DNA from 4 places in the Photorhabdus antumapuensis genome. Region 3 is predicted to be linked to each of the others. Evidence: predicted binding sites of a transcription regulator. Region 3 holds the regulator's gene; each other region holds the start of a gene.
What was found. Region 3 encodes LexA, which represses DNA repair genes until DNA is damaged. Its sites were predicted from a motif close to TNCTGTATGTACATACAGNA; they were not measured.
Positions count from the first base shown of each region.

Region 1: rmuC (DNA recombination protein RmuC) is a predicted target of LexA. The motif match lies at 4,227-4,246, and genes of this name have one in related genera.
Region 2: sulA (SOS-induced cell division inhibitor SulA) is a predicted target of LexA. The motif match lies at 4,491-4,510, and genes of this name have one in related genera.
Region 4: KZ793_RS02755 (metal-dependent hydrolase) is a predicted target of LexA. The motif match lies at 5,421-5,440, and genes of this name have one in related genera.

Region 1 is NZ_JAHZMK010000021.1:14,113-21,641, forward strand. Features, by position in the region: gene ubiB (ubiquinone biosynthesis regulatory protein kinase UbiB) at 1-1,359, opposite strand, end outside; gene KZ793_RS08245 (ubiquinone biosynthesis accessory factor UbiJ) at 1,346-1,996, opposite strand; gene ubiE (bifunctional demethylmenaquinone methyltransferase/2-methoxy-6-polyprenyl-1,4-benzoquinol methylase UbiE) at 1,998-2,753, opposite strand; gene rmuC (DNA recombination protein RmuC) at 2,826-4,121, opposite strand; gene KZ793_RS08260 (DedA family protein) at 4,287-4,823, opposite strand; gene KZ793_RS08265 (tyrosine-protein phosphatase) at 4,892-5,674, opposite strand; gene udp (uridine phosphorylase) at 5,769-6,524, opposite strand; gene pcp (pyroglutamyl-peptidase I) at 7,204-7,529, shown strand, end outside.
Region 2 is NZ_JAHZMK010000014.1:36,268-43,796, reverse strand. Features, by position in the region: gene helD (DNA helicase IV) at 1-1,360, opposite strand, end outside; gene yccS (YccS family putative transporter) at 1,479-3,620, shown strand; gene KZ793_RS04745 (TfoX/Sxy family DNA transformation protein) at 3,680-4,282, opposite strand; gene sulA (SOS-induced cell division inhibitor SulA) at 4,530-5,084, shown strand; gene ompA (porin OmpA) at 5,635-6,735, shown strand; gene matP (macrodomain Ter protein MatP) at 7,014-7,469, opposite strand.
Region 3 is NZ_JAHZMK010000009.1:73,109-80,637, reverse strand. Features, by position in the region: gene ubiC (chorismate lyase) at 1-470, shown strand, start outside; gene ubiA (4-hydroxybenzoate octaprenyltransferase) at 498-1,352, shown strand; gene plsB (glycerol-3-phosphate 1-O-acyltransferase PlsB) at 1,402-3,858, opposite strand; gene KZ793_RS01995 (diacylglycerol kinase) at 3,988-4,359, shown strand; gene lexA (transcriptional repressor LexA) at 4,479-5,084, shown strand; gene zur (zinc uptake transcriptional repressor Zur) at 5,244-5,756, opposite strand; gene KZ793_RS01980 (DUF1266 domain-containing protein) at 6,101-7,243, shown strand; gene KZ793_RS01975 (lactate oxidase) at 7,445-7,529, opposite strand, start outside.
Region 4 is NZ_JAHZMK010000010.1:138,386-145,914, forward strand. Features, by position in the region: gene prc (carboxy terminal-processing peptidase) at 1-1,982, shown strand, start outside; gene htpX (protease HtpX) at 2,333-3,220, shown strand; gene KZ793_RS02750 (L-cystine transporter) at 3,276-4,667, opposite strand; gene KZ793_RS02755 (metal-dependent hydrolase) at 4,855-5,403, opposite strand; gene hxpB (hexitol phosphatase HxpB) at 5,627-6,292, opposite strand; gene KZ793_RS02765 (YniB family protein) at 6,476-7,018, shown strand; gene KZ793_RS02770 (fructosamine kinase family protein) at 7,077-7,529, opposite strand, start outside.

The DNA.
Region 1 (7,529 bases), on a different contig from region 3:
CGCTTTTTCTTTCAATGCCCGAATAACCGCTGGCAATCCAACCTGGCTATGCAACCACTCCTCCAGAAATGGTTTTGCTGTTTTCCACAAATCAAGCTGGGGATAAAGCTGCCGTCCTAAACCTTCTACATACAAAAGTGTTTTTTGCAGAAGAACTAACTGAGGCTGCACTGCCATATTAAAACGACGTGCAGTATTAAATAAATTCAGAAGTACATGACCAAATGAAATTTCCGCAAGCGGCTTCTCAAAGATTGGCTCACAAACTGTACGGATTGCAAATTCAAAATCTTCAACATTGGTATCGCTGGGAACCCAGCCTGAATCCACATGAAGTTCAGCAACTTTCCGGTAATCACGATTAAAGAAAGCAATAAAATTCTCAGCCAGATAACGTTTATCATCTTTATTAAGAGAACCAACAATACCGTAATCAATACCAATATAAAACGGATCTTCAGGATGTTCATAGCTGACAAAAATATTTCCCGGATGCATATCCGCATGGAAGAAGCTATCGCGAAAAACCTGCGTAAAAAAGACCTGTACGCCCCGTTCAGCCAGCAATTTCATATTGGTATTCTGCGCTTCCAATGCTTCAATATCAGAAACAGGGATACCATAAACCCGCTCCATCACCAGAACATTTTCACGGCAATAATCAGAATAAATTTCCGGTACATAAAGCGTTGAACTCTTTTCAAAATTACGGCGGAGTTGAATTGCATTAGCCGCTTCACGCAGCAAATTCAGTTCATCAATTAACGTCTTCTCGTATTCCCGCACAACTTCACGAGGGCGTAAACGGCGTCCATCGGGTAATAACATTGGTACCCAATTTGCCAGACGGTACATTAACCGGATATCTGCTTTGATAATCGGTAGAATATCAGGACGAATGACTTTGATAACAATTTCCCGTCCATCCTCTTTTAACCGGGCAGTATGGACCTGAGCAATTGAAGCAGAGGCCAGAGCAATAGGTTCAAAATCATCAAACCAGGTTTCCAATGCTCCCCCTAAAGCGGTTTCAATATATTGACGCGCCAAAGCACCATCAAAAGAGGCAACTCGGTCTTGCAACAATGCAAGTTGATCCGCTATTGCTGGAGGAAACAGATCACGCCGCGTTGAAAGCATCTGTCCAAATTTAATCCAAACAGGCCCTAATTCCTGTAAGGCAAGCCGTAGTCTCTCCCCAAGTGATTTATCTTTATGTCTATTCGGGATCCAGAACAACAAATAACGACCAAAACGAAGAGGCCAGGTTAAGCGAATTCGAGGAATTAGCTCATCCAATCCGTAAGAAAGAAAAACCCGTATGATCAAATAAAGGCGTCTTAATTCACCTGGAGTCATATTTTTCCTCTAATACTGCCAATCGTTGTTCTATTTGCCCAATATCTTTGGCCAACATGCCAACTTCTTCACTGAAATAAGCCACTTCAAGCTGATTTGGAGCCAGTTTCCATTCTTCTATTAACGTTTCCGCCAGATAATTTCTCTGACATTCCATTGAACCGGAAACAAACTGAAATCCTTTTTTAATGACTTGACTCATACTTTCGGCAGCAATATCCCCGAAATAAGGGGAAAGATAATGGGCCAAATCCCATTCAACCATATCCAACAAAACAGACCATTGCTGAACAACCTGCATATCCCCTTCAATAACCATTTCACCACTATTGAGCAATTTGGAAATTTGTTGGCGATCCCGTAGCTTAAGCAAAGCAGAAACATGAGTTTTAACAGTACAATCGGCAGATTCGACCCATTGACTTAATACGTCCACCTGTTTCTCACTAAACACCAATGTGAGTGGTGTACTCATTTCTTTTAATTCAATCGACAAAACTTTATTCACCAACCGCATACGGGCTGGCCTTAACACGGGCTCACGGTACAACAGGTAATTCAACGATGTTTCCATCACTGCGGTTAAAACCGGCGTAAGTGTGGAATTAATAACTGTACTCAGTGATGGTCTTTCCATCTCAGAATTTAAAACCTCTATGTAGTGCAACAATGCCGCCAGTCATATTGGTATAAGTCACCTGTTCAAAGCCAGCCTCTTCCATCATCGTTTTAAGCGCATCCTGATCAGGATGCATACGGATGGATTCCGCCAGATAACGATAACTGTCAGCATCCTGCACAAAAACCTGACCAATTTTTGGCAGCACATGGAAAGAATAAGCATCATACGCTTTGCTTAACGGTGCGAACAAAGGTTTAGAAAATTCAAGTACCAATAAACGTCCACCCGGCTTCAACACCCGAAACATAGAACGCAGGGCTTTTTCTTTTTCGGTAACATTGCGCAAACCAAAAGAGATAGTGATGCAATTAAAATAGTTATCAGGGAAAGGCAACGCTTCCGCATTAGCCTGCACATAGCTGACATTACCAACAATACCAACATCACGTAATTTCTCACGCCCAACCTTCAGCATAGATTCATTGATATCAGCAAGAACAACTTCACCTTTTTCACCAACGATACGAGAAAATTTGGCTGTCAGATCGCCAGTACCGCCAGCTAAATCAAGTATCCTCTGACCTCGGCGTACACCACTGGCATCAATAGCCACACGTTTCCAGATACGATGGATACCAAACGACATTAAATCATTCATTAAATCGTATTTTGCCGCAACAGAATGAAACACGTCGGCCACCATGCCTGCTTTTTCATCCTTTGCTACAGTACGGAAACCAAAATGTGTGGTTTGTTTCGTTTGGTCTACCATGTTATTTGCCCATTTTTTATTCAAAGCGTTATAAAAGTGTATCAGCCTTTCAGATAAAACCCTATCTTGGTATTAATCATTAGCACAGGGTGGTTGGCTGGCCCTATCCGCCAGTTCGGGATCAATAGGACGTTTCACTTCAACACCTAAATTACGAAAACTCTCTGCCTGGCTGATCAGGTTGCCACGTCCCTCGGTCAGCTTTTTCATTGCCAGCCGATAATTAAGTTGAGCCTTATCCAGGCTTTGCCCCAAACCTTGCATGTCATCGACAAACAAACGCATTTTATCATACATACGGGCGGCCTTATCCGCGATTAAACGCGCATTCTGGCTTTGATACTCATAGCGCCACAAGTTATTAATAGTACGCACAGCAACCAACAATGTTGATGGACTAACTAGCATAATATTGTGTTTAAGAGCCTCATCAAGCAGCTCAGGCGCCTTGTTAAGCGCAACCAAATAAGCAGGTTCAACCGGAATAAACATCAATACATAATCCAACGATTTCAGTCCGGGCAACTGTTGGTAATCTTTGCGACTCAAACCACGAATATGACCTTTAATCGAGTCGATATGCTCTTGAAGGGCTAACTCCTGCTGATGCCGATCGCCACTGTTAAAATAACGCTCATAAGCGACCAGTGACATCTTGGCATCAATGACCACATCCTTCCCTTGCGGCAAATGAACAATAACATCAGGTTGGAAACGGCGGTTACCCTCTACCTTGATATTAACCTGAGTACAAAACTCATGCCCTTCTCGTAAACCAGAAGCTTCCAGAATACGGGATAACACGACTTCTCCCCAATCTCCCTGAATTTTATTATTACCTTTAAGGGCATTTGTCAGATTGATAGCTTCCTGTGCCATCTGGACATTCAGTTGCTGTAAGTTACGGATTTCATGTGCAAGAGTATGCCGTTCACGGGCTTCCTGACCAAAACTTTCCTGTACCTGCCGATGAAGGCCATCAAGCTGTTCACGAAATGGCGCTAAAAGAGTATTGAGACTTTGCCGATTTTGTTCATCCGTACGGCGGCCCGTTTGTTCAAAAATACGATTAGCCAAATTCTCAAATTGAGTATTCAAACGTAGTTCACTGTTGATCAGCAACCGCTGCTTCTCTTCAGCCGCGAGACGACTCTCTTCCAAGCGTGTAGTCACTTCCCGCAGTTCAGATTCTTGCACGCTATTAACTTCTCTTTGAGCCCGCAATTCCTGGTTCAATTGCTCGCATTCAACACGCCAATAAGCTGATTGTTCAAGTTTCTCACTGGCAACGGCAAGCTGGCTGTCCAATTTCCGTAATTCCAATTCTTGCTGTTGAATACGTTGATGAACGGAGAACCAAACGAGAATACCACCGCCCAACAGGCCGCCAAGAGCACCTATCAACGTATATAACAACTGGATACCCACCGGTATTTCCTCTATTACACTCTTCGACCAGATAAACTAAATTGCTACTGTATAGATGTCCAGAATGATTTATACAGATGGTTCAGTCTGCGAAGCTGCTCTCAATTAACTCACCCATTGCACTAACCATTGCAAACCAAACGCGCCTGGAGCTAATACCCCAAAAGACCAGATAAGTGCAGAACAGATATTCGCTATCTGGAAATAACGCAATGGCATGGTACAAATACCTGCGACTAATGGCACAATTGCACGGAATGGCCCAAAGAATCGACCAAAGAAAATGCTCCAGATACCCCAACGTTCAAAGAAATGGTGCACTCGTGTCAGTAGTTGTGGTTTACGAGAAATCGGCCAAACTTTACTAATATCACCTTTAAAATAGGCGCCAACAATATAAGATACCCAATCGCCCAAAAAAGCCCCTGCTGCTGCTGCCAACCAAATTGGCCAGAAATTAAGACCACCTTCGCCTATTAATGCCCCCAATCCAAGCAATATGATCGTTGCAGGTAATAACAAAGAGAAAAAAGCCAGAGATTCACCAAAAGCAAGCAAGAAAACAATCGGCATGATCCAGGTATCATGAGCTTTAACAAAAGCGATTACCAGATCAACTATTTCATGAAGACTCAAATTCATATTCCTGTATTGATTAATACCACATTCAATTTAACCACCGCTGCATTAACCAGAATTAAACCAACTTTTTATTCAAGGAAATAACCTTGTAATTTCTTACGAGCAGAAAAATCAAGGCCAAGATCTTTTTCCAGCCATATATCTACACTGCCATAATGTTGGTTAATACTGTTTAATGCCGTCATTAAAAACTCTTCTCTCACGGAATAAACATAAGCGAATTTATCAACTACATCATCACTCATGGTTTTCGCATGCTCATTTAATAAATATTCACGGTAAGGAGCCAGAGTAAAGTGAGTTACTAAATAATCTTCCATTACCGTATTCAAATCAGCCCCCAGAGCAAACAATACCAGCGCAGAACCTACACCGGTTCTGTCTTTACCTACCGCACAATGCTGGACTATCCCACCTTTTTCCGGTTGTTGCAGTAATTTAACTAATGTCTTATAGGCTGAATTTTTCAGAGGCAGTAATGCATAAAGACGGAACATAAATGTTTGCGGATCAAATTGTTCCAACATATCTGATGTCAACTTCTCCAGATTCGCATTCACTTCCTCAGATAATGGATTGGCCGGGGCATGATGATAATTAGCGCCATTCCATACCAAATCGGGCTTATCCGCTATTTCACTGGTATCACGATAATCTATGATTTGAAAGAGATTTCTATTTTCCAGGAAAGATTGGTCTTTTTCTGTTAAGCGATCCAGAGAACCTGAGCGGAAAAGTAAACCTGATTTGATTTTTCCACCATTCGCTACTTTTTTACCGCCTAAATCACGAAAATTAATCCCTCCATTGAGGGGAAGTACTGATGGGTGCAATAAAGATGTTGTGATCATGATGACTTTTAATGAGTTGTTAGGTATTAAAACATTAACAGATTTCTCTTTAAAATAAGAGTGAGCCGGAATACTCCGGCCCAAAAAGTATGATTTACAACAAACGGCGAGCAGCTTCTACGACAATCCCCAATGCGTTACTTTCTGTTTTCTCAAGTAATTCAACATTAGGAATCTCCTGCTGAGTACGGTTAACAATGACACCAGCAACCATACCCGCACGTAGCCCTTGGCTTGTACACATTGTTAATAAAGTTGCCGATTCCATTTCATAATTCATGACGCCCATCGCCTGCCATTCAGCCATTGAGCCTTTGAAACGGCTCACAACCCGGCCAGAATAGGTATCGTAACGCTCCTGACCGGGATAAAAAGTATCGGAAGAGGCCGTTATCCCCACATGTACCGTTGCACCCAAATCTTTTGCTGCTTCGTACAAAGCAGTCGTACATTCAAAATCAGCAACCGCCGGGAATTCCATCGGAGCAAAATGCAGGCTGGCACCATCCAAACGAACAGCAGCGGTAGTCACCAACACATCACCAACATTGATATTTTCCTGAATTGCACCTGTTGTACCGATACGCAAAAAAGTACGCACCCCCAATTGCGCTAATTCTTCAACAGCAATAGAGGTTGACGGGCCACCAATACCCGTAGAGCACACAATGACAGCCTTACCATCAATTTCTGCCCGCCATGACGTAAATTCACGTAAAGAAGCAAGATGAACCGGGTTATCCATCAATCTTGCGATTTTTTCCACACGTTTCGGATCACCCGGAACAATAGCTAAAGTTGCGCCTTGCAGGTCGCTTTTGGTCAGACCTAAGTGAAATACATCAGACATATCAGACTCCTCAGCAAGAAAATTTATAATGAAATTAGTTGAGATCTACTGTACTGAGCATTTAGACATCTTTTAGTGATAAATGTCACTTCAAAGTAATATAAAAAAGAAAAACGTACATTATTTTGAGACATAAATCACAAAATAACCATGAGACGATAAAGAAACAGGGCATTTTCTTCCGTCCATAAACTAACTTGAATGAGCTCATATTATGGAAAAAACTATCCATTGTTTAGTTATATTTATATTTCAAACATACCGAGAAAAATATATCACGGATTATCTCATCGAAATATTTTTTCCCTGAGAGTTAATAAGGGCTAATATCCATCCCATCACAAAGAAAAATTTATCGTTTCATAACCCGGTCATAAAACAAAATATTTCCAATAAACTATCAACTGAACCAAATATAAATCACCGTCGCTATTAAAATACTCTCCTAACATTTATAAATCAACAACGCAATAAGTTGGACTATTTTTAAAATAACTTTTTCTTATGATTAACATATTAAAAAATTAACTGTATTTTTCTTGCTTATTTACCAACATATTACAATTATATTTTCAACAAAAATAAAACAATTACCAAATATAAATATCACAGTTATCCTTTTATAGGATGCATATTGTTTAGATATATTAGACTCTTTCCACCATATAGGGCACTATCTATGATGACACAAAAAACAGTTTTAATTACAGGTTTCGAGCCTTTCGACAAAGAAAAGATTAATCCATCGTGGGAAGCAGCTAAGCAATTACAGGGGCGAGAATTATGTGGGGCCCGCATTGAAGCGCGTCAGCTTCCATGTGTGTTCGACGTCTCTCTGGCTTGTCTGTATGCTGCTATTGATGATGTACAGCCTGATCTGGTCATTGCCGTAGGACAAGCAGGCGGTAGACCAAATATTACCGTGGAACGCGTGGCAATTAATATCAATGATGCTAGCATTCCTGATAATCAAGGCAATCAGCCTATCAATACCCCCATAGTCGC
Region 2 (7,529 bases), on a different contig from region 3:
GCAATGTAGTGAGCAATTTGGCCTCTAATGGTGAAATATCCTGAAACTCATCGACCAAAATATGCTTCCACGGGCTGATAAACCGCCCTTTATCCAGAATATTCACTGCCTGATGGATTAACCCTGAGTAATCAACAGCACCTTCTGTTTTCAATTCAGATTTCCACGCTTTTAATAAAGGCCCAATCAAGCGAATACATTTTTGAAATCGATCTAGATACTCTTCCTGAACTTGCTCTATCATTGCTTTCTGACTACCACCATGCATACGCATCAACCCCAACCAACGCTCAAGCCGATCTGACAAATGGTTAGCAAGCTGCTCATCGTGCCAAAATTCACCTTCCGGCACTTCCCATCTCAACTCTTCTGTCAGCCATTCCCGCCAACCTTTGGCCTGCGCTTTTTTCCCGCTGCATTGTTGTTGCCAGTGTTTAATCAGAAAATCTTTTCTTTTTTGTCCATCCGTTTCCAACACACTGATTTTTGGCGCTTTATTGCTCCCTTTCTGAATGATACGCAACGCCAAAGTATGAAATGTTTTTACTTTAATATCATTCACACCAAGACGAGTCTGAATCCTCTCATTCATCTCATTTACGGCTTGATGACTAAAAGCTAACAGTAATATCTGTTCGGAAATCACCTGTTGGTGAAGTAATAACCAACCAGCTCTTGCTACTAGCACCGATGTTTTTCCACTACCCGCGCCAGCAAGAACCAGAACTGAATTTTCACCATTAATAACAGCCAGACGCTGAGAAAGGTTTAAAGGAGATGTTTCTACCCGCTGAAAAAAGTCACGATGTTGCTCCAACATACGTTCTGTCCATTGCAGATTGATTTTCTCAGCACACTTTTCGCCATTCTCAAGCCAACGCAAACAAATTTGATACCCATCCCGGCAATGATCAAATTGTTCCAGACGTTGTAATGGCAATGGTAAAGCCTGAAATGTTGCTTGAATCTGTTGTTGTAATTGGAACAAATCAGCTTTTTTCAACCAGCGATTCTGTTGTCCAATTCTGTTGATTTCACTAACCTGAGCTGTCAGTACATTAGCACTAATATCACTCATTTCCTGGCTCCATTTCTGCCATTCACCAAGCAGATAATGGTAAAAATGCTGAGTTTGCTGCCATTCAGTACCGTGAAGGCGAACCGCTTGTCCATCGGATAGTTCAAACTCTAGCTCACCCCAGATGATACCCCGTTTGCACTGAATATTAATTAACTGGTTAAATGGGATCAGGTATTGATGCTTTTCACCACTGACTTCAATACCCGCATTCAGCAAACGCACCCGATTATAAGGATGCTGAGCAAGACGTTGACCAATTTGTGTTGCTTTAAGTTCCATTATCGAGCGCCATACCTAAAAAATAGTTGAATTATGTCTTATAAGAGTTTTTTATCACTAATAAACCTTTTATCATAATAGTTATTTATGACCGTTATTATTACCTCAGAGGTATTTTGTGCTAACTGTTTTCTCCGGTCTGCGCCGTTTTCTTTATAACAGTCATTTTCTCTATTATAACCGTATCCTAATAGCCTTGGCTGGAACAACACTAGTGCCTTGGTTTCTGGATAAAGAGCCTAAAATAACTATCTCATTGACTTTGGGCGTTGTTGCCGCAGCACTCGCTGATCTTGATGATCGTCTGACTGGTCGTCTACGTAATCTAGTGATCACGCTGATTTCTTTCTTTATCGCTTCAACCTCTATTGAATTACTGTTCCCTTATCCCTGGTTTTTTACTATTGGACTAGCGTTATCCACTTGCAGTTTTATCTTACTGGGAGCCCTCGGACAACGTTATGCCACGATTGCATTTGGTGCGTTGCTGATCGCAATTTATACTATGCTTGGCTCGTCTATTTTCCCACTATGGTATCAACAACCCCTATTACTGCTGACAGGTGCAATCTGGTATAACCTGCTAACCCTAACGGGCCATTTACTGTTCCCTATTCGCCCATTACAAGACAATCTAGCACGTTGTTACCAACAACTCGCAGTTTACCTTGATGCTAAAGCTAACCTGTTTGATCCCGATATAATAGAAGAAGGATACCAGCAATCCGTCGTTAATGTGGCAATGGCAAACAGTGTCTTAGTTAACACGCTAAATCAAGCCAAAACCTCCCTACTGACCCGTCTGAAAGGCGATAGCAGCCAACGTGGAATCCACCACACTCTGCATTATTACTTTGTTGCACAAGATATTCACGAACGGGCAAGTTCATCTCATGTGCAATATCAGAGCCTACTACATACTTTCCGTTACAACGATATTCTGTTCCGCTTTCAACGTCTTCTCTCTATGCAAGCCCGTGTATGTGAACAGATTGCTCAATCGATACTTTGGCACAAACCATACCAGCACAATCCGCGTATCGAACGTGCATTTAACTATTTGGAAAGTTCCCTACAACAACTCAGTAAACAACAGAAACATAACCTCAAGATTTCCGCCTTATGTCATTTGCTAAAAAACCTGCGCGCAATTGATGCACAATTAGCAAGCATGAGTTCTGGACAATACCATCTTTCCAAAGACAGAAGAGATGAAACTCAACTATCCAACGAAACTTTGACGGGCTGGCGTGATATCTGTCTAAGACTCAACCGTCACCTAACCCCACAATCAGCCCTGTTCCGCCATGCAATCCGTATGTCTGTTCTGCTATGTAGTGGCTACACCATGATCCAGTTGTTGGACTTACAACATGGATATTGGATTTTACTAACCAGTCTATTCGTTTGCCAACCCAACTACAGCGCTACTCGCCGCCGTTTGACACTGAGAATAATAGGAACCCTTGCCGGCGTCTTGATAGGCTTGCCAATCCTTTACTTTGTGCCATCTATTGAGGGGCAACTGGTGTTAATTGTCATTTCTGGTGTATTGTTCTTCGTCTTCCGTAACACCCAATATGCACATGCAACCCTGTTTATCACATTACTGGTATTATTATGCTTCAATTTGTTAGGTGAAGGCTTTGAAGTCGCATTACCAAGAATCATTGATACATTAATTGGTTGTGGTAGCGCCTGGTTAGCCGTAAATTTCATTTGGCCAGACTGGAGATTCCGCCAGTTATCACAAGTGATAAACCGGACGATGAACACCAACTGTCGCTACCTGGATGCTATTTTAGTTCAATATTATCAGGGAAAAGATAATGGATTGACCTATCGAATTGCCCGCCGTGATGCCCATAATAGTGATGCAGAACTGGTATCCGTTATTTCAAACATGTCTGCCGAGCCGAAAAGTGACCAGACTTCTCAAGAAAAAGCATTCCGGCTATTGTGCCTAAATCACACCATGCTAAGTTACATCTCTGCGCTGGGAGCACATCGAGATAAATTGGATAATAAAGCTATTCTGGATATTCTTAATGATGCTGTTTGTTATGTCGATACAGCATTAAAATCGATATTAATAGACGATGATAGAATTAAGCAAATACCTGTCAACATAGTGAAAAGAATTGAGCAAGCTCCGACAGAAAGAAATAGTAAAGAACAACTGGTATTGCAACAAATCAGTTTATTAATAGAATTGCTACCTGAAATCGTCAATATCATTAAACAAATTAATCAATTATAACCAGATTGACATACTGGGGCAGTTAACTGCCCCTTCCTTTAGCTGTTCACGATAAAGATCTAATAAGCCAATTCCTTGTGCCAGAGTAATAAATCATTACGGATCTGTACCGGTAAAACGGCTGAATGGCACCCTTCAATTGCACCAGCCAAAGCAAGTAATAAACTAACATTAGAATTTCTTTTATATTGATGCAGCTTTAAATAACTGGCTTTCGCACCTAACAACCGCAAATCTTCAACTTTACATATTCCGACTTTCCATAACTGACGTTCCAAAGACATTCCAAGATTAGGCAAATCCTTCAAACGCTCTGGCATCTTCTTTTTACCTGCCATTTCAATAAATGAGTAATGATAAGCCAAATACGCATATTGAGATAACAACTCTTGATCTTGCCAAAGGGACTCAACAACTTGGTAATAACGCAAAGTTACAGGCACTCCTTTTTTCGAGTAAATATAGTTTTTCATTCCTCTGGCTTTAAATAATACTTCAGCATGGCCATTTCCTCTTAAATATAATTCTCCATCAGCAATAATAGCGAACATAATCCCATCAGCTAACAGGCTGTAACCGCCGAACTGTGGCTTCCTTGTCAATGCCCCAAACGAAGAAAAACCATTTTTGAGTTGAGTAAAACGCACCTCAGACAAAAACATACAGATCACTCCATGAGTTTTGTGCAAATAAATCTCTTATCCATAGATTTGTCCCAATTATTAGTAAAATAAATAACAGGAACAAGCAATTAAAAACATACGCAATCCAATTTTATCTGCCAATGGTTAAATGAGTTTACAGCCATTTACAGTCAATATTTGCGAAGTTCTTTGAAAAAATAGGCTTGATCTCAGCCTGATATGAAGATACTGTATATTAATACAGTTAATTGTGGCGAGGTTCATTATGGGCATTCAATCATCCTGGGTTTACCCTTCTAAACATCAGTCAACCAAAAAGCGGCTATCCCCCTCTTCACCTGCACAAGATAATTCAGCCAAAAGAGAGGGTATAGTGAAAGAGGGTATAGTGAGTGAATTGATTTATAGTGATAACCAATATAGCGATAACCAAGCGGTCATTAATCGTATATTGCTACCTTTGTTACGCCAATCAGGAAATGAAGCCCGTTGGTTGCTATGGGTTAGTCCACATAAAAAATTGAGCCGCCAATGGTTAATTAACTCCGGATTACCTCTAGATAAAATTATTCAATTAAATCACATTAGCTCCATTACAACGGTAGAAGCAATGGAAAGAGCATTAGCGAGTGGTAATTACAGCGTGGTACTTGGCTGGTTACCAAAGTTATCGGAAAAAGATACCGTAAGATTACAGACTGCGGCACAAAAAGGTAATGCACTGGGCTTTATTATGCGCCCACAAGATGTAAGTAAAGAAACCAACCGTGCTGAATCGCGATCAGATTTACTAAAAATCCATTCCATTCACTATCATTGACCAAAACTAAGAATTATTGCAATATTCATAACACAAAATAACCAATTTAGACCAAGAGTCACTAATCACAGTTAAAATCAATTAATTAAGGTAAGATTAGTTGTAAAGAATAGTAAAGTTTTTCTGAAATCATACATTATCTTTTAAATTTTTTACTCTATTAATCAAGGGGCACTTGTAACTTTTTAACTTCGTTGTAGACTTTACACCATTAAAGGTTACTGCACTTAGTACCCTTGTATTGTTTGGTCCATCGGTTTTATGAAAGTGCAGTATTCCTAACTGAGTTTTTTAATCAATATGGCTCAACAGCCTATCTTCGTAGATATTAAATTAGTGCAGGCCATTCTTATGGATAAATAGTGAACACGGAAATGCGCAAAATTCCAAAGCGTACACACAATAACGGTACCGAAGAATTTGAACACAACTCAGTGTTTGCTTTTATTACAAAGAATGGCAAATGAAATAGCCTAATGGGGTAGGCAGTAAGTAAAAAGGCTCCCAAAGCCAATTGCCTATTGGGTGATGATAATAACGAGGCGTTAAAATGAAAAAGACAGCTATCGCGGTAGCAGTGGCAGTGGCCGCTTTCACAACTGCAACGCAAGCAGCTCCAAAAGACAACACTTGGTATACCGGTGGTAAGTTGGGTTGGTCCCAATACCATGACGTAAATTTCTACGGTAACGGCTATACCAGTGCAATCGGTAATGGCCCTACTCACAAAAACCAATTGGGTGCAGGTGCTTTCTTAGGTTATCAAGCCAATCCGTACCTAGGTTTTGAAATAGGTTATGACTGGTTAGGTCGTATGTCTTACAAAGGCAGCGTCAATAATGGTGCCTTCAAAGCCCACGGTTTCCAACTGGCAACCAAACTGAGCTATCCAATTATGGATGACTTGGATATCTATACTCGCCTGGGTGGTATGGTTTGGCGGGCAGATTCCAAAGCAACTTACAGCACAACCAATACTCATCTGAAAAATCATGACACCGGTGTTTCTCCACTGGCCGCTATCGGTGTTGAGTATGCGATAACTAAAGACTGGGCTACTCGTCTGGATTACCAGTGGGTTAACAATGTCGGTGATGCAGGTTCAGTAGGTGCACGTCCTGATAACGGTTTGTTGAGCGTAGGTGTTTCTTACCGCTTCGGCCAAGATGAAGCAGCAGCCCCAGTTGTTGCTCCGGCTCCGGTTGTTGCTCCAACACCTGCTCCAGCACCCGTTGTTGAAAATAAACGTTTTACCCTGCGTTCTGACGTTCTGTTCGAATTTGCAAGTTCTGAGCTGAAAGCCGAAGGTAAGCACAATCTGGATCAACTCTATACTGAGTTAGCAAATATCGACCCAAATCAGGGCAAAGTACTGGTTTTAGGCTACACCGACCGTATCGGTAAAGACGTTTACAATCAGAAACTGTCTCAGAAACGTGCTCAAAGCGTAGTTGACTATTTGGTATCTAAAGGTATCCCTACCGACAGCATCAGCGCGGAAGGTCACGGTAAAGCAAATCCAGTCACTGGTTCTACTTGTGATAAGATTCACAAACCTAATTTAATCAACTGCTTGGCACCAGATCGTCGCGTAGAGATCGAAATTCAAGGTACTAAAGAGGTTGTTACTCAAGCACAATCTGCTCAATAACAATCTGCTCAATAATAGCCTTTCTTGGTTATAATTAATCATCAAAAGCTCAGAAAGCCCCATTGTCAAATGGGGCTTTCTTTTACCGATAGTGAAATTTTATATACCCTATGGATTTCAAGATGCATCGCGACGGCAAGGGAGCGAATCCCCGGGAGCATAGATAACTATGTGACCGGGGTGAGCGAGTGCAGCCAACAAAGAGACAACTTGAAAGATGACGGGTATATCAAACTGATTAAGGAGCTTGTTGCGATACCAACCTATCACAACTGAAATTACTCTTCCTTACCCAGAATAGCTTCCAAGTCGTGTTTCAAGCTGGACATCTGATTAGCATACTTTTCTTTCCGCTCAGCATCTTCAATTAACTGGATAATAGTTTCAGACAGCGTATTACCCCGTCGCTGAGAAAGTGCAGATAAGCGATGCCACACGGGAAAATCTAAGTCGATGGATTTCTTGCGAGTATGCTGATGTTCCGCATTAAAATGCCGTTTACGCCGAGCGCGGATAGTTTGTTTCATCCGGTTGGATAAATCAGGATTCATATGCTGCTCAATCCATTTCAGTACCCTTACCGGTTCACTCTCAAGTTCAATGAGTTTATCAACTGCTGCATGAGCCGCACTGTTTTCAATATATTTAGTAATTGGCCCACCTTCTTGATGTTTTTTCATCAGATAAGCCCACTTCCAGCCACATTCCAAATTTTCCAGTTGTTGATATTTCATCTTACTTTCTCAGTGACAGCGTAACTAAAAATAAGCATAACAACTATTTTAGTAAATTGC
Region 3 (7,529 bases):
TTTCGGCGGATTCGCCCGTTTTGCCTGATGAGGTTTTAGACTGGTTGATGGAATTGGGCTCAATGACCCGCCGTTTTGAACAATATTGTAACCATGTGCGTATCATACCATTCAGAGAATGTTTTATTACCGCGGAGCAACTTTCTGATGAAAATGAGCGTTTGCTAACGGGTCAAAGATATTGGCTGCGTGAGATCGTACTGTGCGGTGATAATATCCCTTGGCTATTGGGGCGGACGTTAATCCCCGAAACAACATTAACTGGCCCTGATGAAAGCTTGGTTGATTTAGGAACAGTCCCGCTGGGACGATATCTTTTTAGTGGTAATAAATTGATGCGGGACTATATTCATGTGGGGCAACAGGGGAACCGTTGGGCAAGGCGATCATTGCTGAGGTTATCCGGCAAACCGTTATTATTAACCGAAGTCTTTTTACCTGAATCACCTGTATACAAAGGTAAAATTTAAAAGGGGGAAATAGAAGTGGCGGGAAGTATGGCGCAAAGTAAATGGCTGGCCTATTGCCGTTTATTGCGTATTAATAAACCTATAGGTGCATTATTGTTGTTGTGGCCGACTTTCTGGGCTTTGTGGATGGCCGGTAAAGGTATCCCGGATATGCACATATTATTGGTTTTTACTGCTGGTGTGTTTCTGATGCGTGCAGCGGGGTGTGCGATTAATGATTTTGCTGACAGAAAATTTGATGGTTATGTTGAGCGCACAAAAACACGTCCCCTGCCTAGCGGTGCTATTAGTGAGAAAGAGAGTAAGATCCTGTTTGTCGTACTGGCGCTGATTTCTTTAGGTCTGGTTCTAACCCTGAATAAAATGGCGATCGGGTTGTCAGTCGTTGGATTGGCTCTGGCTTGGTTTTACCCCTTTGTTAAACGGTTTAGTCATCTTCCTCAGTTTGTACTAGGGGCAGCTTACGGTTGGGCGATTCCTATGGGATTTGCTGCGGTTAGTGAGTCCTTACCACTAGAGTGTTGGTTATTATTCCTGGTTAATATCTTCTGGTCGGTTATTTATGATACACAGTATGCCATGGTCGATCGAAACGATGATTTAAAAATTGGCATTAAATCCACCGCTATCCTGTTTGGTCGTTTCGATAAATTGATTATAGGGCTATTACAACTCGCTATGTTACTGGTGCTGGTGCTGGTGGGTTATCTGATGAATCTGGGTGGTATCTACTATTGGTCATTGTTGCTTGCGGGCACGCTATTTATTTATCAGCAGAAACTGATTGCCGACCGGGAAAGAACACTGTGTTTCCAGGCATTCCTTAATAATAATTACGTTGGTCTGGTGCTATTCCTTGGCATCTTCTTTAGCTATGTCTGAAACATCTGGTGATAATGATGAATAACCATTATCACCAGTATTCAGAAGATTATCCTGCCTTAGCACTCTCTTCGGTATCGTTATGCTCTGGTGGCAAACTGACACTCTCGATAGTAAGACGAATCTCAGGTGACATCAGTTCACTTAATACCTGGTACAGCTCTTGGGTATTTGCTGTAATCGCATTACCACTGTCACTGATATAACCTTCTTCGCGCAGCGTATTTACCGACGTAGTAAATACTGCCTTATCAAAGAATTCAGGTGCGTTGATGCCATGCAATACAGATAAACGTTGCGCTAACATCCGACTCTCTTTTTCCAGCACTCCCCGGCTGACTACTGGGTTGGCGTTTAGTAAAGAGAGTGTGATGGCATAACGTTGCAGTGTTTCACGGATACCGGCTGCCAGCAATTGCAGGGGGCGGATACGCGCTGGATTAAGCACCAACATGCCATGCTCCTTGTTACAGATAAGGCACTGGCGGGTCAGTTCGTTGATCAGCGTATTAACCACTTCTGGCAGCTCTGCTTTGCTATAACGCATAAACAGCTCGGCTTTAAGTAGTGGATAAATGATCGCGACCTGGCTTAATAACGCTTCGCGGCTGATACGGCGATGATGAATAACGATACAGGCAATCAGTGATGGCAGTACTAATAGATGTTGAATATTGTTGCGGTAGTAGGTCATCAAAACTGCACGATCACGTGGCAGAATGATAATGTCGCCCATACTGTCTTTGTCTACCTCGAACTTATCCATTTGCAGAGCGTGTTCTAGCAACTCCTCCGCGGCTTTCTTTGGTACAGTGACATCGGCAGCGTAGGGCGCATTGTGCATGAGCTGTATATAACAATCCAGTTGCTCAAGCAGTTGCTCACGAGTGAGTGCTCGCTGACGTGACGCAAGCAGGGCAGTTGAACACAAGTTAATGGCGTTAGCCGCCGCCGTGTTGTTGATGTTTACCATAATCTTCTCAGACAGTTGACTGACTGTCGGATTGAACCATTCGGGGCGATGGAATTCTATTGGATCAATAGAATCGCGCCAGCTAGGAACATGATTATTAAGGTATTGGATCAACGGGATGGGTTCGCCAAAGTTCACGTAGCCTTGCCCCAGATTACGAAGTTTGCGCAAACCGCGTATCATCTGGAAAAAGCCCTCTTTCTCTTTGGTTGCACCACGCAGCTCTTTGGCGTAGGTGGCAACTTCCATCACATGCTCGTAGCCGATATAAATCGGGATAATAGTAATTGGGCGTGATTCGCCTCTCAACAGCGCCTGTAACGTCATGGACAGCGTACCCGTTTTGGGATCGAGTAGACGACCTGTCCTGGAGCGACCGCCTTCCATAAAGTATTCAACAGAATAACCGCGGGCAAATAATTCACCTAGATATTCCCGGAATATCGTGGCGTAGAGTTTATTACCCTTGAACGTGCGGCGGATGAAAAATGCACCAAGGCGGCGGAATATTGGCCCTGCTGGCCAAAAATTCAGGTTGATGCCAGCGGCGATATGGGGCGGTACTAAACCCTGATGATAGAGCACGTAGGAGAGCAGTAAATAATCCATGTGGCTACGGTGGCAGGGCGCATAAACCAGTTCGTGACCATCCTGTGCCAGACGGCGGATGCGTTCAGCATTGTGAACATTGATCCCTTGATACAGGCGGTTCCAGGTCCAACCTAGTACACGGCCTGACAGCCGTACCGTTTCATAAGAGAAATTCGCAGCAATCTCTTCCATCATGTTAATGGCATTCTGTCGGGCTTTCTCATGTGAGATTTTCTTGGTACGGGCCTCATCAGAGACTGCTTTTTCTATTGCTTTTGAAGCCAGCAATTTGTTAAACAGTTCTTGCCGAACTGGCAGGCGTGGGCCAACGGCTGCCAGGCGTTGACGTGAATAGTGCATTCGTGCCACACGAGCCAGCTTATGGGCAATAGTCTTGTCAGTGCCATGCTCAGTTGCCATATAGCGTAGAGATACTGTGTTTGAAAAACGTACAAAACTATCTCGGCCTAGCCAGAGAATGGCAAAGAACTTTTGGATACCATTGAGTAGCTGCAAGTGTGGGGTGCTCTGCCCTTCACGTCCGGGGGAACGGCCGAACATGACAGAAACTGGCAGCATTTGAATATCCAAATTTGGATTATTGCGATGCAGATCTAGATAAGCATGGAAAATTTTTACGGATTCCTGCTTTGGTGCACAATAGCGGAATACACGTGGGCCATTATCGATAAATACATAGCTGGGAAGTTCAGTGTCACCGATCTCCAGTGAATTTAATGGGTCCGGCAGATCCTGCTCAAGACATTGCTGACGTAATGCCAGTAAGTCTGCTTTAGAGTGATACGGCAGCACGTACAGAATCGGGCGTGTCGTATCGAGCCGCAATTCAGTAATAGGATCTGTGGGGATAAGTTTGCTCTTTACCAGTATTTTTAGTGGTAAATTCAATAATTTATAATATATTTTACGCCAACTTGACATAAATATCTTAAAGCCTCTTGTTAGCAACACGTTGCCAGCATATCAGAAACGGGGGTTGAGATCTGTTGTGTTAAGGCAATAATAAGAGTGGAAAGTGTCAAATAACCTCATATTTGGTGTGAATAATTTATGGCGAATCAATCCAAGGGCTTGGCCCGTATCATTAAAGCAATCGTATATTCGGTGAAGGGCATTAGGGCGACATGGCAAAATGAAGCGGCTTTCCGTCAGGAAATAATTTTAGCGATATTGGCTATGATGGTTGCATTTTATCTGGATATCGGCGCCATTGAGCGCATTTTACTGATTGGTTCAGTGATGCTGGTGTTGATTATGGAAATCCTGAACAGTGCTATTGAAGCAGTTGTTGACCGTATTGGCAGTGAGTTCCATGAATTGTCCGGTCGCGCGAAAGATATGGGATCGGCGGCTGTCTTTCTAACGATGATATTGTCATTAATTGTCTGGGGGACCATCCTTTGGCGCTATTTTATGGCCTGATTTGGTTTAATAGTTAGGTATTATATTATAATTGGCTGATTTTCTACCTTGGTAGGTTCCCAATCGTTATTTAGCTGTATATACTCACATATTGACTGTATAAACAAACAGGGGACGAAATGAAAGCACTTACCGCCAGGCAGCAGCAAGTTTATGACTTGGTGCGTGACCATATTTCGCAAACAGGTATGCCGCCAACGCGTGCTGAAATTGCAGCACGTCTTGGTTTTCGTTCACCTAACGCGGCTGAAGAGCATTTAAAAGCATTGGCTCGTAAAGGGGTGATAGAGATTGTTGCAGGGGCATCTAGGGGTATCCGTTTGCTGTTGGAAGAATCTGGTTTACCGTTAATTGGCCGTGTAGCCGCAGGTGAACCACTGTTGGCACAGGAGCATATTGAAAGTCATTATCAGGTTGATCCCGCACTGTTTAAGCCAAGTGCGGATTTCCTGTTGCGGGTCAGCGGAATGTCTATGAAAGATGTTGGGATTATGGATGGTGATCTGCTGGCTGTGCATAAAACACAAGATGTTCGCAATGGGCAGATTATTGTTGCCCGCATTGAAGATGAAGTGACGGTAAAACGTTTTAAACAGACTGGCAATAGAGTTGAATTGCTGGCAGAAAACCCCGAATTTAAGCCAATTGTGGTGGATTTGAGTGAACAGGGCCTGACAATTGAAGGATTGGCGGTTGGGGTGATTCGTAACGGCAACTGGTCCTGATAGTAAAATATCAAATTGTTGTTTTTGAGATTGTTAAAGAATTGCAATATTCCGGCAGAATCATGTTGTTGAATTTATCGTTGTGATTATCTTAAACGTGATTCTGCGGTTGTTTATTCCAGTCTGACTCTGTACCAAAAGTAAGTATCTACTTACTATCTATTTCTTTTTACTTCCTTCAATTCTGTGGTCATGCTGGCATTCATCTCGTTTAGTACAGGATTCGATCTCTTCACAAGGTGAACATAAGCCATGCGCTTCGATGACGGTATGACGTAAACTGAACCCGGCTGTTTTTGCTAACTGTTGGATGGCGGATTCAACGGTTCCACCATCTCGCTCTGTAACAGAACCACAACGGTCACAAATAAACATTGCTGAGGTGTGGCTTGGCTGTTCAATATGGTGACATAGGACATAACTGTTGGTGGATTCTATTTTATGAATAAAACCCTGTTCCAGCAGAAATTCCAGCGCCCGGTATACGGTAGGCGGTTTAGCCTGTGGTTCTGCTTCTCGTAGCAAATCCAGTAAATCATAAGCACTAATTGCCCCGGGTTGCTCTGAAATTAGACGCAGAGCCTCAAGCCGCTGCGGAGTAAAGCGGACTCCACGAGCCTGGCAAATAACTTCGGCCTGTTCCAGTAACTTTTTTTGGTTAATCAATTTCATTGCGCTCCTTACAACCAGTACGATGATAATATTGTGATGTTATACCCTTCATCTTTCAAGCTGCTGTTTTGTTGGCTGCTTTCACTCACCCCAGTCACATAGTTATCTATGCTCCTGGGGATTCGTTCACTTGCCGCCGCACTGCAACTCGAAATCTATTAGGTATATCATGTTTCTTCAATAGAAAATATTATCCAGCAAAGTTCCTTGCGATTGTCCCCTGATGGAGTTAATTTGGCTAAATTGGTACTCAGTAGCAAAAATAATGTTTCCTTGAAGTTTATGATAATACAGACAAGAATTATCGTATATGACAGATAATTTTCGGAAAGGAAGCATTTGTGATGAAAGAGCTTTTACAAAATCAGCCTCATTATAGACAGTTCCCTGTTAAAGGCTATCAGGTAATGAAGCATATTATCTATGAAAAAAGAAAGTTACCTTTTCTAAGTGCATTATATGCGTTGATTAATATTTTATTTGTAATTGCGGTATGTATGGGTATTGTATTATCTGTAGCAATTGTTTTATTTATAATAGGTAATGTATCTGTCCCTGATACCGACTATTTACTTCTGGCACAAGTAGGAGGTGTAGCATTATTTGGAGTAATGTTACTCTCGGTTATTATTTATCGCATTGTTAAGCGTCCTGAATGGGAACAACGGCGTTATTATCAACAAGCAGGTTTGTCTCTTTTACCAGAAGAGAAGCGTCAAGTATTACGGTTAAATATTGTTAGTGACTATTGGCTAGGTTTTTGGAGTGAAACGCTAGAGCACTATCCTCTACAGTCACGGGTTGCCCATGATAGCTATCGTTACTGTCTGCTTCCATTATCTCCGACCCAGGAACATCAATCCCAATTATACAGCGACTGGGGAATTATTGATGAAGAAGGGTATATGAAGATGCTAACGGGTTTATGGGAGGGGGTACATTCAAAACATTTTGCTGTTGATGTCGCTCTTAGTGATGGGAAAATGTTTAAAGTACTTGCCAAATTAGTTGAAGTAACACCTGACTATATTCATAAATGTTCCAAATCTATTAATGGACGTCCACCTGCATTAGTGTGGGGATTTGATTTGTGGCTTGCAATCGTTTTAAGTCGTAACTGTTTTTGTGCCGGTTATATCAGTGAAGAAGTCGCATGGAAAAATATGCTGAAAACGGCTGATTATATTTATGAAATCTTCGGTGGTTTTGATGAGTTTTATACTAACTTTCGGCTAGGCAATGCTTACTGGAGTAATGATTTTGACCGGGCTAAAGGGCGGCTGGAGCAATTTAATTATTATAAGTCACATTGTGACTGGCCAATTGCTAGTTTGCCGTGGCCTGAACCAAAAGGCGTTATTATGGAAAGGCAGATGATGACGGGTTTTTCTGCATTAGTGGAAGATGTTTTACGCGGCAACATGGAAGAACAACAAAGTTATGAATTTGATATTACCGAGCTGTCAGCGTCTCGTATACTCCATTAATATTTACATGAAATGTTTCCCCTTGAAGAACATTTCAAGGGGAAGTAAGTCATTAATAATAGGAAATAATGGTGCAAAGTGAGAGAACGGATTTTTCATTATGGGAGCTATTACTTCTAAAGCTAACATAATTTACCCCGTTTCCTGAAATCACCTGTTGCAAGTGAAACGGGGCCAATATTTGCTTTATCAGTTCATTGGTTAAATCAAACTAATAAATTTTCTCTCTATATCTTTAATGGCTGCGCATCCTGCCAGCTTCATGCTAAGTTTCAGCTCATCCTTA
Region 4 (7,529 bases), on a different contig from region 3:
ACAGTCCAGTGGCTGTTCCTGTTGGTATTGAACAATTACCTATATTGAAGCAAGAACCTCAGCATTCAACAGTTAGCGAGCGGGTAACATCCCGCTTCACTCGTTCTCATTATCGCCAATTTGATTTAAATGGTGATTTTTCGGCAAAAATATTTGATCGCTACCTCAATATACTGGATTACAGCCATAACATATTATTGGCGTCAGATGTTGCTCAGTATGCCGATAAGAAAAAATTGTTAGGCAGGGAATTGGAAAATGGGAATCTGGAAATTCCGTATGACCTGTTTAATTTGTTACAGAAACGTCGCTTTGAGCGTTATCAGTACGCTTTATCGCGTCTTGAACAGCCAATGAATTTTGATGGTAACGATACAATTGATGTCGATCGTTCCAAAGCCCCTTGGCCACAGAGTGTGGAAGAGCTAAATAAACTTTGGGATGCTAAAGTTAAATATGATTGGCTCAACCTCAAGCTCAGCGGCAAAGAGGATAATAAAATCAAAGAGATGCTCACCAAACGCTATCAATCCGCGTTAAAACGTCTGACACAAAGCCAGAGTGAAGATGTTTTCCAATTGATGATGACTGCGTTTGCCCGTGAAATTGATCCTCATACCAATTATCTTTCGCCACGCAATACTGAACAGTTTAACTCAGAAATGAGTCTTTCCTTGGAAGGGATTGGTGCTGTTTTGCAAATAGATGATGACTACACGGTTATAAATTCTTTGGTTGCTGGTGGACCTGCTGCCAAAAGCAAAGCATTAAACGTGGGTGATAAGATTATCGGCGTTGCCCAGTCAGGAAAGTCTATGGTGGATATTATTGGCTGGCGTCTGGATGATGTGGTTGCGCTGATTAAAGGGCCTAAAGGGAGTAAAGTACGGCTCGAGGTTATTTCTGATACCAAAGGGGCAAAACCACGTACTGTTACTTTAACTCGTGAACAGATCCGTTTGGAAGATCGGGCTGTGAAGATGTCGGTTAAGACAATTGGTCAGGAAAAAGTGGGCGTGCTTGATATCCCCGGTTTTTATGTTGGTTTGACTGATAATGTCAAAACTCAATTACAAAAACTGACCAAACAGCATATCAGTGCTATTGTCATTGATTTGCGTAGCAATGGTGGTGGTGCACTGACAGAGGCGGTTTCTTTATCAGGCTTGTTTCTCCCAAGTGGCCCGGTTGTCCAGGTCAGAGATAATAATGGGAAAATTCGTCAGGATTCTGATACTGATGAAGTGGTGTACTATAAAGGGCCTTTGGTTGTTCTGGTAGACCATTTTAGTGCTTCTGCTTCTGAAATTTTTGCCGCAGCAATGCAGGATTATGGTCGAGCGTTGATTGTCGGTGAGCCGACTTTTGGTAAAGGTACAGTTCAGCAATATCGTTCTTTGAGTCGTATTTATGATCAAATGATGCGTCCTGATTGGCCATCACTGGGTTCTGTCCAATATACGATTCAGAAGTTCTATCGTGTGAATGGCGGCAGTACTCAGCGTAAAGGGGTTACTCCTGATATCGTAATGCCTACGGGGGTTGATCCGGCAGAAACCGGGGAAAGTTTCGAAGATAATGCTTTGCCTTGGGATAGCATTCCTCCTGCCCGTTATACAGGGTCTAAAATTATTGCTACATTGGTTCCTCAGTTGAATGCCGTTCACAATGCTCGTATTACAACTGATCCAGAATTCAAGTATATCAATGAGGACATTGCTCGCTATAAAGCGATGAAAGAGCATAAAAATATTGTTTCTCTGAACTATGCACAAAGAGAGAAAGAGAATAAAGAAGCGGATGCTCTGAAGTTGAATCGCATAAATGATCGCTTTAAACGCGAGGGTAAAAAACCGTTAACTTTACTGGATGATTTACCTAAAGATTATCAAGGGCCAGATCCCTATCTTGATGAGTCAGTGAAGATTGCACTTGATTTAGCGCACCAACCTGATGAGAAAATGTTAGCTAAATCTAAGTAAAATAATGGATTAAAGCCTGTTAATGATTAATGTCCAATATCGTTCGCTTGGGATGTTTTGAGTGAACGATGTTGGGCTTTCAGTAATATGAACAGCCTTTTTAAGGTGTTTTTTCTTTTTTTCTTTTCTGGCAGGATGAATTGTTCCACATTTTTTCAGCACTACACCGGGTATTAGAGTATTTTGTTTAAACAATTAGTGTTAGGCTAATGCGGGTTTTTTTATGATTTTGTAAAGTTGTGTTGATCTTATCGCTTAACAAGTTAAAAGCCTTGAATATAGCGAGAACAGCCTTATTTATAGAGTAGTTCTGAAATTGCATTGATTATTAATAAAGGAAGCCGGTTTTTATGATGCGAATTGTTTTGTTCCTCCTCACTAACCTCGCTGTTATGTTGGTGTTCGGGATAATACTTTCTTTGACAGGAATTCAGGGGAGTAGTGTACAAGGTCTGATGATTATGGCTGGCCTGTTCGGTTTCGGTGGAGCGTTTGTTTCCCTATTGATGTCCAAATGGATGGCCCTGCGTTCTGTCGGTGGTCAGGTCATAGAACAGCCAGCAAATGAAGTTGAACATTGGTTAGTTGAAACTGTTCGCCGTCAAGCGGAACAAGTCAATATTGTCATGCCCCAGGTTGCGATTTATGCTGCGCCTGATATTAATGCATTCGCGACCGGAGCACGTCGTAATGCTTCTCTGGTTGCTGTCAGTACCGGTCTATTGGATAACATGAGTAGGGCAGAAGCAGAAGCTGTTATTGCTCATGAGATTAGTCATATTGCTAATGGTGATATGGTGACGATGACTTTGTTGCAAGGGATAGTAAATACTTTCGTTATCTTTATTTCCCGTCTATTGGCTCAGGCTGTATCAAGTTTCCTGTCTGGCAATAGTGACGAGGAAGAGGGTAACTCCTCTGGCAATCCGATTGTTTACATGGTTGCTTCAATGGTGTTGGAAATAGTATTTGGTATTCTGGCGAGCATTATCACAATGTGGTTCTCCCGTTATCGCGAGTTCCATGCAGATGCAGGTTCTGCTAAGTTGGTCGGTCGTGAGAAAATGATCGCTGCTTTACAGCGTCTGAAAACCAGTTATGAACCGCAGGAAGAAGGCAGTATGATGGCGTTCTGCATTAATGGTAAATCAAAAACATTCAGTGAGCTGTTTATGTCTCACCCACCATTGGACAAACGTATTGAAGCGCTGCGTAGTGGGCAATACCTGAATAAATAATATTGTGAATAAAATAAAAAGCCGGGGAAAAATCCCGGCTTTTTTTACAGTTAAATTATAGCTGACTTAATTCAGCGTGTTCTTCCTGATCGAAGATAGTTTTATCAGTTTGTCCCATCAGTTGGCTGGTGATAGTACCAGCAGTCATTGAACCACTTACATTCAGTGCTGTACGGCCCATATCAATGAGAGGCTCAACAGAAATCAATAAAGCAATCAACGTTACAGGTAGTCCCATTGCGGGTAAGACAATCAGTGCCGCAAATGTAGCACCGCCACCCACACCAGCAACGCCAGCAGAGCTGATAGTGACAATGCCAACCAGTGTTGCGATCCACATCGGATCGAGTGGGTTTATGCCAACTGTTGGAGCAACCATTGCGGCCAACATGGCAGGATAAATCCCGGCACAGCCATTCTGACCAATTGTTGCCCCAAAAGATGCTGAAAAGCTGGCGATTGATTCTGGTACACCAATACGGAGTGTCTGGGTTTCGACATTCAGTGGAATACTGGCTGCACTGGAACGGCTGGTGAATGCAAAGGTCAGCACTGGCCAGGTTTTTTTGAAAAATCTAAGTGGATTGATGCCGAAGAGAGAGAGTAGAAACCCATGAGCAACAAATACTAGCGCTAGTGCAATGTAGGATGCGATAACAAAGGTCCCCAGTTTTGCAATTTCATGGATATTAGAGTTGGCGACAACTTTGGTCATCAGGGCCATAACACCATACGGCGTTAAGCGCATAACCAGACGAACCAGTTTCATTACCCATGCCTGTATAGTGTCGATAGCGGCTAATATGCGTTCCCCCCTCTCATGATCATCTTTCAACATTTGCAGGGCAGCGATACCTAAGAAGGTTGCAAAAATAACAATGCTGATAACAGAAGTTGGATTAGCGCCAGTTAAATCTGCAAACGGATTTTTAGGAATAAAAGATAAAATCAATTGTGGTACAGATAAATCAGAAACTTTGCTGACATAGTTGTTTTCGATAGCAGACAGACGTGTTGTTTCTTGGGGACCTTGAATCAGACCTTCAGCAGTCAGGCCGAACAGGTTGATAATCATGATACCGATAAGCGCAGCAATCATTGTAGTGAATAACAACGTTCCGATAGTCAGAAAGCTGATTTTTCCTAGAGAAGATGCTTTGTGTAATTTGGCGACTGCACTCAAAATAGAGGCGAATACCAGAGGCATAATGACCATTTGTAGAAGTTGTACATAACCATTACCTACAATGTTGAACCATGATATTGATTCCTTCACTATGATATTATCAGAGCCATAAATTAGTTGCAGTGCCAAGCCAAAAATAATACCAATGGCAAGACCCGCAAAAACCTTTTTCGACAGGTTCCATTGCCGTGAACTGGCTTTTGACAATAGCAAAAGCAGTGCTACGAAAACGAGCACATTCGAAATGAGTGGTAAATTCATCCCCAAACTCCAGAATTCAATTTAGTTAAGTCATAAGCTGTATTGAATCGTGTAAGTTTGTAAACGAACACATTACAACAAGCAGTTGGGGGATATAGTACCAGTTAAAATTATTCTTATTTATAACTATATCGAATTTAATATAATAAATATGACTTTTAAGGTTTATTTTTAGTCAGTCAGAGCATTAGAAATAGAGATTTTTGATACGATTTATATAAAAAAGTATAGAATATCCAATATCTTCTGGTAGGAAAACAGCAATGACGATTAATAGGGCAGAAATAAACCTTTCTGCTTTCTTATTTCCTTGCTTGCCAAGCACAGGTAGACAGAAACGTATTTTGATTGGCCATAATAACGGCACACCAGCAGGTGTTAGCATATCTGCAATCAGATGGCTCAAATAGCCAACAATCATGGCATGGAAAAAATCAGTTGGAATTAGCCACTCTTCCGGTATTTTTAGCCAAAATAAAGTAATCCCTAATATGAGAGCAAGTAAACTGTGAGTAAATCCTCTGTGACCACAGAGTTTGGCTACGGGAATGGAGATAAATCTGAATAATCTACCCAAGGTTGAATTAGGGTGATCGATATCGGGTAACAAGGCAGTAAGCAGCACCCCTGGTAGCATATGCAACAAGTCTCCATTAGCTATCTCTGGTGTTATTTCTAGCTTGTGTGCCAAGATAATGCTGGCAACTGAAAATAAAAGATGCCCTTCTGCGGTCATAAATTCCTCTGACTAATAACTGTCTATCCATACAGTCGGCGAAGTATAGTGGGTTTTATGTGGGTAAGATAGAGGGTAAAAAGCAAAAATATTTTATTTATTAATATATAACGTTAATATTTAATCAAATTTTTATTTGACAGAATAAGATATAAGCGCCATGGCTATTGTGTGAACAATAAGAAACTGCCATCGACACAGATGATGGCAGCTAAAATTATAATCAGATAATGTTCATTACAGTGAGTTGTTCGAGTGAGCGCAGTTTAATATCTGCTAAAACCCAACGTGGATCATCAAAATGATGAGCGGATGGCACAACGATTGAACGCATTCTTGCAGCTTTCGTTGCTATCATTCCATTGAATGAATCTTCTAGGGTTACACAATTTATCGGAGCGACATCTAATTGCTCAGCAGCGTGCAAATAAACTTCGGGATTGGGTTTACTGTGAGGTAATTTGGCAGCAGAAACAACAGTATCAAAATAGTGATTAAGGTTAAACATTTCGAGTACTTGTTCCAGCATATATTGTGGAGAAGCAGAGGCCAGGCCGATTTTCAGTCCTTGTTTGCGGCAAAGGTTTAGAGCATATTCAACACCTGGGAGTAAAGGACGGTTTTCTTTTACCAAATCGATAACATGGTTGGTAATTCGCTGTTCCACGTCTGATTTTGATGCCCCTTGCCAGGGAGAGGCTTGGTACCAAAGCTCTACAACCTGGTCAATGCGCAACCCAAGAGTATCTGGTAGTTTTTCTGCTAAAGAGAAATCCAGACCTAACTCACTAAATACTTCTTTTTCTCCCTGGGTCCAATAGGGTTCAGAGTCAATCAGTAAACCGTCCATATCAAAAATGGCTGCTTTTATTGGTAAATGAAAAGACATTTAAATATCTCTCTCTGGTCAGACAGTTGGCGAAAGCTGATTGTAACAATCATCAGTAGATGAAATCCTTTCCTGAACGGGAACATGGTAAGAAATGCTTAATTAAATATAAAGTTAAATTTGGTGATTGATGGGCTATGATTAGCTAAAAATAAAATCTACTTATTGCTATGAGGGGTATCGATGACTTACCAAAAAGCCGGATACATCGCTGTTATTAAGCGAGTTTTAGGTTGGGTGATTTTTATTCCGGCACTTTTATCGACTATTGTTTCTGTGATCAACCTTGCCTGGTTGCATGGCATTAAAGGTAATGGTATCAATGCTGTTTTGGATGATTTCCTGAAAATGATGGCTGAAATGGTGCGTTTTAATACCCCATTTCTGGATTTCTTCTGGAAAAATTCACCAACACCTGATCGTCTGGCTGGTTTTACCGGATCAACGCTTGGTTTTCTGATTATCTATTTTCTTATTTTTTTCGGCCTTGCTATGAGTGCGTCAGGTCAACGGATGTATAGACAAGTGAAGTTTATACGCGAAAACATTGAAGATCAGCTTATTATTGAGAAAGCTAAAGGCAATGATGGCCTGACAAGAGAACAGATGGAGTTAAAAATTAAACTTCCTCGTCATACACTGTTCAGTCAGATTTATATCTTATATATTTCACCGGTAATTATCGGTGCAATTTTTTATTTTCTATTGAAAATCTTAGGCTGGTAGATTCTCCGGTTGGCTATAGCTGCGGAATAAAGGTTTTCGCAGCTTGATTCCCCATTTATTAGCTATTTTCAGTCAAAATATTATCGATAATATTTTGAACCGCAATAAGATTATCACCGCCAAACAGATTACACCGGTTAAGTAAATAATAGAGCTGATACACAGGTTGCCGTTCAATAAAGTTGGCAGGGAGTGGCCATACGCTCTGATAGCCATCAAAAATTTGCATTGGTAAATCAGGGTATAACGGTAACATAGCGAAATCACATTCACGATCTCCCCAATAACAGGCTGGGTCGAAGGCAACGGCTTGATCATCCAACGAAGCACAATTAGCTGGCCAGAGATCGCCATGTAAGAGAGAAGGTCGTGGCTGATGGTGTTGAAGTTTGTTACTTATGGCTTGAACGATATTATCAATATCACCAAATATCATGTTTTTTTCTGCTGCGATTTGTAATTGCCAACCAACCCGCTTTTCCGCATAAAATTGGTGCCACCGTCGTTGCCA